One region of the Arthrobacter sp. Helios genome, then DNA from elsewhere that is predicted to be linked to it. Evidence: riboswitches for the same ligand, from Rfam matches in the RefSeq annotation. Region 1 holds a riboswitch; each other region holds the start of a gene.

What was found. A riboswitch is a leader RNA that binds a small molecule or an ion and turns the genes downstream of it on or off. The one in region 1 is predicted to bind S-adenosylmethionine.
Region 2: linked by a shared signal. The riboswitch ahead of ArtHe_RS05545 (MetQ/NlpA family ABC transporter substrate-binding protein) and the one ahead of ArtHe_RS15955 (ATP-binding cassette domain-containing protein) in region 1 are both predicted to bind S-adenosylmethionine.
Region 3: linked by a shared signal. The riboswitch ahead of ArtHe_RS11425 (hypothetical protein) and the one ahead of ArtHe_RS15955 (ATP-binding cassette domain-containing protein) in region 1 are both predicted to bind S-adenosylmethionine.

Annotation. Positions count from the first base shown of each region.
Region 1 is NZ_CP095402.1:3,471,682-3,475,797, forward strand. It holds gene ArtHe_RS15930 (alpha/beta hydrolase) at 1-6, shown strand, start outside; gene ArtHe_RS15935 (CoA-binding protein) at 93-509, shown strand; gene ArtHe_RS15940 (SAP domain-containing protein) at 506-1,066, opposite strand; gene ArtHe_RS15945 (SMR family transporter) at 1,072-1,389, opposite strand; gene ArtHe_RS15950 (SMR family transporter) at 1,389-1,736, opposite strand; SAM riboswitch class I at 1,999-2,100, shown strand; gene ArtHe_RS15955 (ATP-binding cassette domain-containing protein) at 2,205-3,011, shown strand; gene ArtHe_RS15960 (methionine ABC transporter permease) at 3,004-3,669, shown strand; gene ArtHe_RS15965 (LLM class flavin-dependent oxidoreductase) at 3,691-4,116, shown strand, end outside.
Region 2 is NZ_CP095402.1:1,246,343-1,250,458, forward strand. It holds gene ArtHe_RS05535 (pentapeptide repeat-containing protein) at 1-524, opposite strand, end outside; gene ArtHe_RS05540 (macrolide 2'-phosphotransferase) at 847-1,941, opposite strand; SAM riboswitch class IV at 2,029-2,146, shown strand; gene ArtHe_RS05545 (MetQ/NlpA family ABC transporter substrate-binding protein) at 2,227-3,108, shown strand; gene ArtHe_RS05550 (methionine ABC transporter ATP-binding protein) at 3,190-4,116, shown strand, end outside.
Region 3 is NZ_CP095402.1:2,528,008-2,532,123, reverse strand. It holds gene ArtHe_RS11440 (enoyl-CoA hydratase/isomerase family protein) at 1-160, shown strand, start outside; gene ArtHe_RS11435 (3-hydroxyacyl-CoA dehydrogenase family protein) at 157-1,005, shown strand; gene ArtHe_RS11430 (tyrosine-protein phosphatase) at 1,074-1,811, shown strand; gene ArtHe_RS11425 (hypothetical protein) at 1,817-2,200, opposite strand; SAM riboswitch class IV at 2,218-2,355, opposite strand; gene ArtHe_RS11420 (NAD(P)-dependent alcohol dehydrogenase) at 2,486-3,532, shown strand; gene ArtHe_RS11415 (SGNH/GDSL hydrolase family protein) at 3,645-4,116, opposite strand, start outside.

The sequences.
Region 1 (4,116 bases):
GCCTAGGACGTGAAGCGGCCCCTCCACCGCCGGCGCTGCCGGCGCGTAAGGTAAGAATGTCTTCAGCACGACCGACCGGAGGAAGCGGCCACATGACGCACCGTAACGATCCCGAGGTCATTTCCCGGCTGCTCTCCGCCCGGGGCCGATGGGCCGTGGTGGGGTTGTCCAACAACCCGATGCGCCCTGCCGTGGGCGTCTCCCGGTTCATTCAGGAGACGCTGGGGATGGAGATCATTCCGGTTAACCTCAAGGGCGAGGACGTCCACGGAAACAAGGGATACACCCGCCTCGCCGAAATCCCCGGCCAGATCGACGTCGTTGATTGTTTCGTGAACTCCGCGAGGGTGGGCAGCATTGTGGACCAGGCCATCGAGGCCGGCGCCAAGGCCGTCTGGCTGCAGCTCGGTGTGGTTGATGAAGCTGCAGCCCAGCGCGCGCACAACGCCGGGCTCGACGTCGTGATGGATACCTGCCCGGTGATCGAAGCCGGGCGCTACGGACTCTAGGGCAGCCGCTGGTCTACAGGCAGGGAGCGGTGGGCCTTCCAGGCCGCAAGCATCTGCTGCCGGGTACCGCCCGGATTGCGGGTGTGCCAGTCGCGGGAGAAACGGTTCAGCTCAAACTGCGCCCCAATCGGGCGGGCAGCGCTGTCCCGGGTGGCATGCCAGTGGTCGAGCGCAGCGCCCATGGTTGCCGTGCCGTCATTGCCGGCGAAGAATTCCCGCATGGGTGCGTCGAACCGGAACCCGGGGCCCAGGGCGTTAACGAAGAAGTCGCGCAGGACCTGGCTGCAGGGGTGCCCGGCCGGGACCACGGTGTGGATGGTCAGCGGGGGCAGCAGGCGGCGGGCACTCTCCTTCCTGGCGGCCGGGGCAGGCACGGCCGGAAGGGGCTTGCCGTCCAGGAACGCCGCGGTCCGCCCGGCCAGAATTTCCTTGGATCCCGAAGCGGGCAGCCCCTGGCTTCGGGCAAAGGCCTGCAGCTCCTCCTTGAGCCAGTACCAGCGGCGGAACTCTGCCCCGCTCAGGGCGGGGGTGAGCGCGGGGCGTTCGGAAAGAGTCACGCCTCCTATCCTCCCGCACCGATCTCCACGAGGAGCACACCGCCGATGATCAGGACGATGCCCAGCCCCATCAGCCAGGTCAGGGGCTCCTTGAAAAGGATCCGACCCAGGACCGCGGTCAGCGCCACGCCGGCAGCGGCCCAGATTCCGTAGGCAACACCCAGGGCCATCCCATCGGCCAGGGTGAGGGCCAGCATGGTGAAGGCCACCAGATAGCCCGTGAGAACACCGGCGTACCAGCGCTTGTTGTCCAGGGACATCCGCAGGCACAGGGTGCCGCCCACCTCGAAGACGATGGCGGTGCAGAGGAAGAGCCACGCCATTACGCCTCTCCTCCTGACCGCTTCTCTGCCGCCTGCCGTCCCAGCTCCACGCAGAGGACGCCGGCCATGATGGCCAGGATGCCCAGGGCCATCAAGGGGGTCACGGGCTCCGCGAACAGGAAGAAGGACATCACGGCGGTCAGCGCGACGCCGGCAGCTCCCCAGATTCCGTAGGCCACGCCCAGCGGCATTCCGGTCCGCAGCGTGGCCGAAAGCAGCACGAAGGCGCCCACATAACCGGTCACGACGACGGCGTACCAGCCGGGTGCGGAGAGCGCGCCTTTCAGCGAGAGGGAGCCGGCAACCTCCAGCAGGATGGCAGACCCAAGGAAAAGCCAGCCCCTCATGCGGGGTCCGGACCGGCAGCGGCGGATGCTGCCCGGGAATCCGCCCGGGAAGGGCAGGGAGAGAGTTCGGAAAACGGCACAAAACCATCCTGCCCTACCTGTGGCAGCCGGCTGGCTGCCGCCCCGGAGCGCAGGAAACGCCCCCGTTCCCGTGACGTCACAAAGCCGTAGTGTGACGCCCGGTGCGTCACAGAGCGACGCGCCGGGCCATACACGGAAATCTTCTTGTCCATCCGGGTCCTCCCCGGCTTTTATGGACCCATAACCATCCAGAGCGGCTGAGAGACCTGGCTCCATGACGCCGCAGCAACCCCTTCCGTAATCCTGCGAAGGAGAGGGGTGCTACCGCCAGGACCGATGGAGAAGCACCCGCTTTCTTTTGGTCCCCCCATGGGTTCGCCTCAACGCACCCATGGGGATGCCGTGCGGTGCTCACCTCTTGCCGGGCAATGACCGAAGGAGGACGGCATGATTCGGATCGAGAATGTTTCGACCGTTTTTGGCACCGGAGAATCCAGCTTCACCGCCGTGGATGACGTGTCACTGGAGATCCCGCGTGGCAGCATCCAGGGAATCATCGGCTTCTCCGGGGCAGGCAAATCCACGCTGCTGCGCAACATCAACCTGCTGGAGCGCCCCACCTCCGGCCGGGTCCTCGTGGGCGGCGTGGACGTGACGACGCTGGATGACGCGGCCCTGCGAGCCACCCGGCACGGGATCGGCATGATCTTCCAGCACTTCAATCTGCTTAACAACCGCACTGCGGCACAGAACGTGGAGCTTTCCCTGAAATTCTCCGGCGTCAGGAACGCTGCGGAGCGCCGCCGCCGGGCACTCGAGGCGCTCGCCGTCGTCGACCTGTCCGAAAAAGCGGAAGCGTACCCGGCCAAGCTTTCCGGCGGGCAGAAGCAGCGGGTGGCCATCGCCCGGGCCCTGGCCACTGAGCCGAAGGTGCTGCTGTGTGACGAGCCCACCTCCGCCGTCGACCCGCGGACCACCGCCTCCGTGCTGCAGTACCTCAGCGACGTGAACGCCCGCTTCGGCATCACGATCGTGGTGGTGACCCACGAAATGAATGTCATCAAGGCGATCGCGGACAACGTGGCCGTGATGGAGGACGGACGCGTGGTGGAACAGTTCGCGCTCACCGAGCTGCAGCGTCCGGGGTTCAGCCCCGCCACCTCGATCGGCCGCTACCTGATCTCGGATGAAATCAGCCTGGACCGTGCCCAAAGAACCGCCGCCAGCCGGCTCGAAGGAGCCCACCATGCTTGAGCGCATCATCGAAGTCTGGCCCGAACTGCTCACCGCGCTGGGCCAGACCGGCATCATGCTCCTGGTGGCCATTCCGCTGGCGGTGCTGATCGGCACCCCGCTGGGTGTGCTGCTGTATGCGCTCGGTCCCAACGGGCTGGTGCACAAACCCAAGCTGCACCGGATCCTGGACTCGCTGGTCAACCTGGTCCGGTCCTTCCCGTTCCTGATCCTGCTGATCGCCATTATCCCGTTTACCCGGTTCGTCGTGGGCACCACCATCGGCACCGCGGCGGTGATCGTGCCGCTGACCATCAACGCGATCCCGTACTTTGCCCGGTTCGTGGAGCAGAACATCACCTCCCTCGGCGGGGGAGTGGTGGAAGCCGCCCGCTCCATGGGTGCGACCCGGAGCCAGATTGTCCGCGACGTCCTGCTCGTGGAAGCCCGGCCGGGACTGATCAGCTCCGTGACCATCATGACGGTCAGCTTCATCTCCTATTCCGCGATGGCCGGGCTGGTGGGCGGCGGCGGAATCGGCGACTTCGCCATCCGCTACGGCTACTACCGCTATGAGACCGGGCTGATGATCACCGCCATCATCCTGATGATCCTGCTGGTGCAGGCCGTCCAGCTGGGCGGCTCCTGGATTTCCCGGCGCGCTGACAAGCGTCTTTAGCCTTCAACCGAAAGAACCACCATGCCTATCCCCAGCACCCGTTTTTCCGGGCCGCGGCCGCGCCTGCTGCTCAACGCGTTCCTGATGAACACCACCAGCCACATCCGCGGCGGCCAGTGGCGCCACCCCGAGGCCGAGCAGCACCGCTTCAACGAACTCGGCTTCTGGACGGACCTGGCCCGGCAGCTCGAAGCGGCGAAGTTCGACGCCCTCTTTTTCGCCGACGTCGTAGGCCTGTACGGAAACCACGACGGCGGCTGGGCCTCCCATGTGCGCCGCGGCCTGCAGGTGCCGGCCAACGATCCGGTGCTGCTGCTCGCCGCGCTGGCCGGAGCCACCAAGGACATCGGGCTGGCCGCGACATCATCGGTGGTGCAGAGCCACCCCTTCCAGTTCGCCCGGCAGATGTCCACGCTGGACCACCTCACAAACGGCCGGGCCGGCTGG
Region 2 (4,116 bases), 1.7 Mb from region 1:
CGGACCCGTTCGTGCAGTGCGGGCAGATCCAGGGCGCGCAGTGCTGGCGGGCCTTGGGCCAGCTCCCCGCCGATCAACGTGCGGAGTTCCTCCGCCCGCCCCGCAGAGTCCGGGTCGAAGGCCCGCTCGGCAGCCTCGGCGAGGTGCCAGAGCATCTCGTGCAGTTGCCGGGCGGTGGCGAAAACGCTGAACATCTCCCGGGCCAGGTCGGGATGGGTGCGCCAGTCCTCAGCGGGGTAGTAGCCCTGGGATACCGTTTGGCCGGCTCCATGGCAGTCGAACACGGTGCAGCCGGTGAAACCCCGCGGGCGAAGGGAGGCATGGATGGTGCAGGTAAAGTCCCCGTCCAGGTTGCTGCAGGGGGTTCCGGCGGCTTTGTCGACGGCGAAGTCAGCTGACCGCGTGAACCCGAACGCCGTGCAGCACAGCGCATAACACTTGGAGCAGTCCGGGTGGAGCTCGTCCCGCTCATGCAGCGGGGTGAGGGGGAGGAATCGACGTTGGGGAGGTTGTGGGACAGGCATGATTGTTCTTCCGTGAAGTTTCCGGTGGTGGGCCTGGGCAGCCGGAACCCTTGAAGGGTCCCGGCACCGGGGCGCACGAAATCACTGCCCGCCAGGGAGCAGTTTCACGGTTCCGCGTGAAGGCGGAATGGCAGAAAAAGTTCTGCGTCACGAAAAAGAAGAAGTTTGCACTGCTGGCAGGATACACACGCTCCGGACCCGACCGCCAGACGGCCCTGGCCGAAGATGCACCGCCGGAGGATGCGCCGCCGGCGGCAGCTGTTTCGGGAACAGCCGGTCAGCGAACTGCTGGGCAGGGAAACAGCCGGGCAGGGACAGCCGGTCAGGGAAACAGCTGGGCAGCGGCGGCGTCCCGGTGCTCGGGGAGCCCCGTCGTCAGGGCATAGAGCGCATGGTTCAGCGGGCCGGCTGCAATGAGGGCGGTGCAGCGCTCCACCAGGTGCGGCTCGGAAGTTCCGGTTGCCTCCTCATAGCGCGCGGCGGTTTCCTCCAGCGAATCCGGCGAAATCAGCTGGATATACATGAATTCGAGCGCAGGATCGCTGACCTTGGCGGTGGTCCAGTCCAGCACGGAAACGATGCGGTCTGCCTCATCCAGCAGCAGGTGGGCGGGATACAGTTCACCGTGTGTCAGGACGGTCCGCTCCGGCCAGAGCCGGTCATCGCTGAGCCACTGCTCCCAGCCCGCCAGCAGGTCCGGCGCGATCCGGAACTCCTTTTCCACTCTGCGAAGCCCGTCCGCCCAGTGCCGGCGGACAGCGTGCGGCGTTTCGGCCGGAATACCAGCTGCGGCGGCGGCACCGGCATCCAGGCCGTGCAGGGACGCGATCAGCTCCGCCAGAGACTGCAGATAGGCCTTGCCGGACGGGTCGAAATGCCAGTCCGTCTGGTTCTCCGGACCCACGGTCAGTCCGGGGGAGCCGGGCAGCAGCGGGTAGGCAATCAGGTCATCGGCCTGGATCTGCCAATCCGGGACGGCCACCGAAAGCCGCGGACGGACAAAGTCCAGGATGGCCCGTTCCTCGTCCTGGTTCGCCGCCACGTCCGCCCGGCGCGGCACGCGCAGGACCCACCGTTGAAGAACTTGTTCATTGTCCCGCTCAGAGGTTTGCACTTCCGCAGCAAACGCCACCCGGTAGTCCAGGCCGGCTTCGTTGAAGCGGACGCTCCCCGGTTCGAGCAGCAAACCGTGGCGTGCCGCCAGGGCACAAACGTCGTCCGCGCCGAGATCCTCAACCATGCCCATGATCAGCCTTCCTGGATTGATCAGCCATCTTGGATTGATCAGCCTTCCTGGACGTTCACTGCCGTTGATTTCCGCGGCAGGAAGCACCCAGACTACCGACCCCGCGGCCCGTGCTTCACCAACGGGCTGGCCGGCAGTGAAGTACCGGGGCTGCCCTGTATGACAGCACATGGCGCAATATGACCTTCCGCGACGGGGCGCGAAGCCTCATGGCGCAACATTTGGACCGGGCTGAAGGCGCCCCTAGCGTGGGTCCGGAATCAAGAGTTCCAGCCAACGGCCCTGGCCGGCTGGACAGCAACCCTCTCGTCGTAGCGGGGTGCTCCAGGTGAAGATTCGGCCCTGGCGGAGACCTTCCGCAGGGCAAGTACGGCGCCGGCATTGCCCTCACAGCGGCCTGCGCCTCCCCACCCTTCCGCGGTTTGCCGCGGACCCATTCAGGAGAAGAACCGAACCATGAAACTCAGCAGGAAAATCCTGGCTCTTGCCGCAGCACCCCTCCTTGCCCTCGGCATGGCTGCCTGCGGTTCCGCGGCCGGTGACGAAGGTGCGCCGGTGAAAATCGGCGTCGTTGGTGCCAGCGATCCGTACTGGGCCACCTATACCGAGGCAGCCAAGGCGGAGGGTATCGACGTCGAAATCGTCGACTTCGGCGAGTACACCCTGCCCAACCCGGCGCTGTCAGAGGGTGAGCTGGACCTGAACCAGTTCCAGCACATCGTCTACCTGGCCCGCTACAACGTTGCCAGCGGAAGCGACCTGACACCTGTCGGCTCCACCGCCATCTACCCGCTGGGCCTCTACTCCACGCAGTACGACTCCGTGGAAGAGATCCCCGACGGCGCCACCGTGGCCATCCCCAATGATGAGAGCAACCTGTCCCGCGGCCTGCTGGTGCTGCAGTCCGCAGGTCTGGTGACCCTGGAAGGCGGCGGCAGCGCGTTCTCCACCCTCGATGACATCGATGCAGCAAAGTCCAAGGTCAAGGTGACCACCCTGGAAGCGTCGCTGACACCCACCTCGCTGCCCGACGTTGCCGCAGCCATCATCAACAACGACTTCGTGGAAGACGCCGGGCTGAAGTTTGAGGATGCCATTGCGCAGGATGACCCCGCGGATCCCGCGGCCATTCCCTACGTGAACATCTTCGCGGCCCGCGCCGGCGAGGAAAACAATGAGACGTACGTGAAGCTGGTGGAGATCTACCAGAACACCCAGTCCGTCCAGGACGGTGTGCAGGAGGCCTCAGGCAACACCGCCAAGTTCCTAAAAGTTCCGGTGGAGGACCTGAAGACGTCGCTGGAAAAGGTCCAGAAGGACATCGAAGCCCTGGGCTAACCCCGGCCGCATCACCGAAGGGTCCCGGCCGGCGGCAGCAGCTGCCGGCCGGGACACCCGTCTGAAAAACAAGGAACCTTCATGGCCCTCATTTCACTGCAGAACGTCTCCAAGTCCTATCCGCCGGCCCGGAAGGGCGAACCCGCCGTGGCCGCGCTGAAGGAGATCAACCTCGAGATTGAGGCCGGGGAGATCTTCGGCATCATCGGCTATTCCGGCGCGGGTAAGTCCACCCTGGTCCGGCTCATCAATGCCCTCGAAACCAGCACATCCGGCAGCATCACCGTGGATGGGCAGCAGGTCTCCGGGGTTCCCGAGCGGAAGCTGAAGTCATTGCGCCTGGGCATCGGCATGATCTTCCAGCAGTTCAACCTCTTCAACTCCAAGACCGTCCGCAACAACATCGCCTACCCGCTCCGCGTGGCCGGGCGGAGCAAGCCGGAAATCGCAGCGCGGGTGGAGGAACTGCTCGCCTTCGTCGGGCTCTCGGACAAGGCGTCAAGCTACCCCGAGCAGCTTTCCGGGGGTCAGAAGCAGCGGGTCGGCATAGCTCGTGCGCTGGCCGCGTCGCCCAAAATCCTGCTGGCAGACGAGGCCACCTCGGCACTGGACCCGGAAACCACCCACGAGGTGCTGGCCCTGCTGCGCCGCGTCAACCGGGAACTGGGCATCACCATTGTGGTGATCACCCATGAGATGGATGTGATCAAAAACCTGGCCACGCGGGTAGCCGTGATGGATGGCGGCCGGATTGTGGAACAGGGCGAAGTGTTTGAAGTCTTCTCCAATCCGCGCCGCGAATCTTCGCAGAAATTTGTCTCTACCGTGGTCCGGGGCATTCCGTCACCGGATGAGCTTGCCTCGCTGAAGGCCCGCCACGAGGGCCGGATTGTCACCTTGTCCTTCCGTGACGGCGACGAGGCGCAGGCGGGAGTCTTCCTTGAACTTGCCGCAGCCGGTGTGGGATTCGAACTGATCTACGGCGGCATCAATGACATTTCGGGGAGG
Region 3 (4,116 bases), 940 kb from region 1:
TAAACAGGACCCCCTGGCCGTGCGGATCACCAAGTCCGTATTCCACGCACCGGCCGAGGCGCACCCGGTGATCGACACCCTCGCCCAGGGCATCCTCTTCGAGTCCGAGGCGAAGTTCGACCGTATGCAGGCATTCCTGGAAAGGAAGAAAAAGAAATGACAGTTCCTCCCAAAGTCGGTGTCCTCGGCGGCGGCCGGATGGGCGCAGGCATTGCGCATGCGTTCTGCGCAGCCGGTGCCGCCGTCGTAGTGGTTGAACGTGACGACGCCGCCGCCCAGGCAGCCTACGAGCGCGTTGCCGGCAACCTGGCCAAGAGTGTCGAGCGCGGCACCACGTCTGAGCCGCTGCAGGCACTGACTGCGCGGCTAAGTGTGTCCACCGATTATTCAGACTTCGCCGGCTCCGGCCTGGTGGTAGAAGCGGTGCCGGAAGACTTCAGCCTGAAGGCGACGGCGTTGGTGGCGGTCGAGGAACAGCTGGACCACGATGCCTGGCTGGCGTCCAACACGTCCTCGCTCTCAGTCTCCGAGCTGGCGGAAAAGCTGCAGCGTCCCGAAAGGTTCTGCGGCCTGCACTTCTTCAATCCGGTTCCGGCGTCGACCCTGATCGAGGTGGTGCTCGGCAAGCGGACTTCCGAGGAGCTGGCCGCTGAAGCCCGCACCTGGGTTGCCGATCTCGGCAAAACCCCGGTCGTCGTCAACGATGCTCCCGGTTTCGCCAGCTCGCGGCTGGGCGTGGCGATTGCCCTCGAAGCCATGCGGATGGTCGAAGAGGGCGTGGCGTCCGCTGAGGATATCGACGCCGCCATGGTCCTGGGCTACAAGCACCCGACCGGCCCGCTGAAGACCACGGACATTGTAGGCCTGGACGTCCGGCTCGGCATCGCCGAGTACCTGGCCTCCACCCTCGGCCCGCGCTTCGAGCCGCCGCAGATCCTGCGGGACAAGGTGGCCCGTGGCGAGCTCGGACGCAAGACCGGCAAGGGCTTTTTCGACTGGAGCTGACCCTCCCCCCTGGCTGCCTCAACCGCACCAGTTTCGGCAGTGAATCCGGCAGCGCCTACGCTGGAGCCATGGACGCTGCCAGCAACCGGACTGTGGCCTGGGAGGGCGCCGTCAACGCCCGGGACCTCGGGGGCATCCCCGTGGCCGGCGGCCGCAGTATCCTGCCGGGCAGGCTCTTCCGGATGGGGCGCTCCGAGTGGCTCACCGGGCGGGGCTGGCAACAGGCCTACGACGCCGGTGTCCGCACCGTCGTGGACCTGCGGAACGAAACCGAAATCGGCAGGCGGGACACCGACCCGCTGCTGCCGCCGTCGGCCGTCCAGGGAATCGCCGTCCTGAACCGGCCCACCCAGGAAACCGCCGATCCGGAGTTCACCGCACTCACCGGACCGTACATGAACTCCCCGCGCTTTTATCCTGCGAACCTTGCCCGGTGGCCGGAGAAATTCGCAGCGGTCGCCCAGGCCATCGCGGATGCCCCGCCCGGCGGGGTTGTCATTCACTGTTCCGCCGGGCGGGACCGCACGGGCCTGGTCGCCCTGCTCCTGCTGCAGCTCGCCGGCGCAGCACCGGAAGCGGCCGCCGCGGACTATGCGGCCGCAGCCGCCGGAATCAATGAATGGCACCGGCGCCAGACGCAGCCGCGGGAGCGCCCCTTGAACGACACTGAACTCGCGCAACGGATCGCAGCCGCGCAGCAGGAGCTGCTGGCCGTGGCGGAGAACCTGGACGCCCGGGATTTCCTGCTCCGGGCCGGAGCAGACAGCCTGACGCTGGACCGGCTTCGGGCCCGGCTGCTGGGGTGAAGCCGCTACTGCGGAAGGGGGAGCCTGGCCTCAGCCGGGTTCTCCCGGCACAGGGCCAGCCGTTCCGTAGCGGCTAAGTGGAAAAAAGAGCTGCCCGCGGGACTGTTGAAGCCGCCGGGGACCAGCAGCGTTGAGTGCCGGGGGCACCACTGAGCGGTGTCGACGGCGGACACCAGAGCCAGCGCCACCCGTGCCGTGTCCTGGTGCCACATCAGCTGCTGGGTGCCGTCAATGACCAGGGCAATAACGTCGAGTCCGGGGTCGGCGTGGACTTCCACCTCGACCCAGTCGTCGTATTCGGCCAGTGCTGCGGCCGGCAGGGACGGAAGTACCTGGGCCGGGCGCGAGGAAGCGATGCTGCTGATGGGGGAGTCACTGGAGTAGGTCACAGTGTTTGTCCTTCGGGGAGTTGTCCTTGTCCGCACCGGTTAGCGCAGACCGCTTCGTCATCCGAACCACCCGCCGAACAATGGGGTTGGTGTGAGGCCAGTCGGAGCTGTTCCTTGCCCGGCGGTGCCGAACGCGGAGGCCGCATCTCGTGAAGTACTGCAAACAGTAGCGCACCCGGCCCCTGTGGCGGAACCCCCGCTCCCGCCGGGCCAAGTAGATGTAAAAGCATATATGGTGGAGGAGGCGGGTAAACTCCGCCGCACCGATTCAAAGAAGAAGGCATTATGCGTGCAGTTGTATTTGAGAAGTGGCAGACCTTCCCGTCCCTGACGGAGGTCGAAAAGCCGAAGCCGGGCCCTGGCGAGGTCCTGCTGAAGGTGGCGGGCGCCGGTGCCTGCCATTCCGACGTCGCGCTCTATAAGGACTTCGCCGAAGGCTCGCCGGGCTCGATCCCTCCCGCCTTCGTCCTGGGCCATGAGAACTCCGGCTGGATCGAAGAGCTTGGCGAAGGCGTCAGCGGCGTGGAGGTCGGCGGCGCGTACCTGGTCTACGGGCCGGTAGGCTGCGGGCACTGCAAGGCCTGCTCCCGCGGGCAGGACACCTACTGCGAGAACGCCGCCGAGATGCCCTACCTGGGCATGGGACTGGGCCGCGACGGCGGTATGGCCGAATACCTGGTGGTTCCGGTCCGGAACCTGGTCCCGCTGGGCGACGCCGATCCTGTCGCCGCGGCACCGCTTTCCGATGCGGCCCTGACGCCGTACCACGCCATCAAGAACTCCCTGCCGAACCTGGCCGGGGGCGGCAAATACGCCCTGGTCGTCGGCCTTGGCGGGCTGGGACAGATGGCGGTGCAGATCCTCAAGGCACTCACCGGCGCCACGGTGATTGCCACCGATATGAAGGAAGAGGCCATGCGGAAGGCCGAAGCTGCCGGCGCCATCGTGGTTCCCGGCGGCGAGGGCCAGGTGGAACGCATCCGGGAGATCACCGGCGGACGCGGTGTGGATGCTGCGTTCGACTTCGTCGGGGTGGGTCCGACCATCAAGACTGCAGCCGCATCGATGGCACCGCAGTCCCGGTTCACTGTGGTTGGCATCGCCGGCGGGACGTATGAGTGGAGCTTCTTCACCACCCCGTACGAGTCCACCACGACCAACACCTACTGGGGCACCATTGAGGACCTGCACGAAGTGGTGGCCATGTACCGCGCCGGTCAGATCAAGCCCGAGGTGGAGCTCTACAGCATGGACAACGCGCTGGAGGCGTACCGGAAGCTGGAGGCAGGCGAGCTCAGCGGGCGCGCCGTGGTTGTTCCGCACATGAAGTAGCTCTGGAGCACCCAGGACGACGGCGGTGCCCGCGTGTGGCGGGCGCCGCCGTCGTGCTTTGGGGCCAGGCAGGCTTGGGACCGGGCAACCCTCGGTCAGGACGTGGCCGCCGTCAGCTCCTGCCGCGGCAGCCGCCGTGTGAGGGCAGCTCCACATCCGCTGTGAACGCGGCCAGATAGCCGTCGCGGTAGCCGGTGGCGTTCGGATGGAGGTCAAACGGCCCGCCATCGAAGATGATCCACGGTTCGGGCGATCCCACTCCGTGCCCGGAGAACTCGTCCACCACGTCCACAAAGGTCGAGCCCCGTCCCAGCTGCGCGGCCAGGACCGCGTTGAGCTTATCCGTTCCTTCGTTGAAGAGGGCCTGGGCCTGCGGGCTGAGCGGCCCGGGCGTGCCTTCCTCGAACAGGTGCGGATAGCCGGTCAGGACGATCTCCGCCCGGGGTGCCAGCGAACGCAGGCGGCCCAGTGATTCCCGCAGCTGGGCGGCGAGCGTGGTTTCGGCGTAGGCCTGGGCGGCCTCAAGTGCCGGGGCGCAGGTGGCCGGCAGCTCCGGACCGGCGCAGGCCGCGACTACCGCGCCA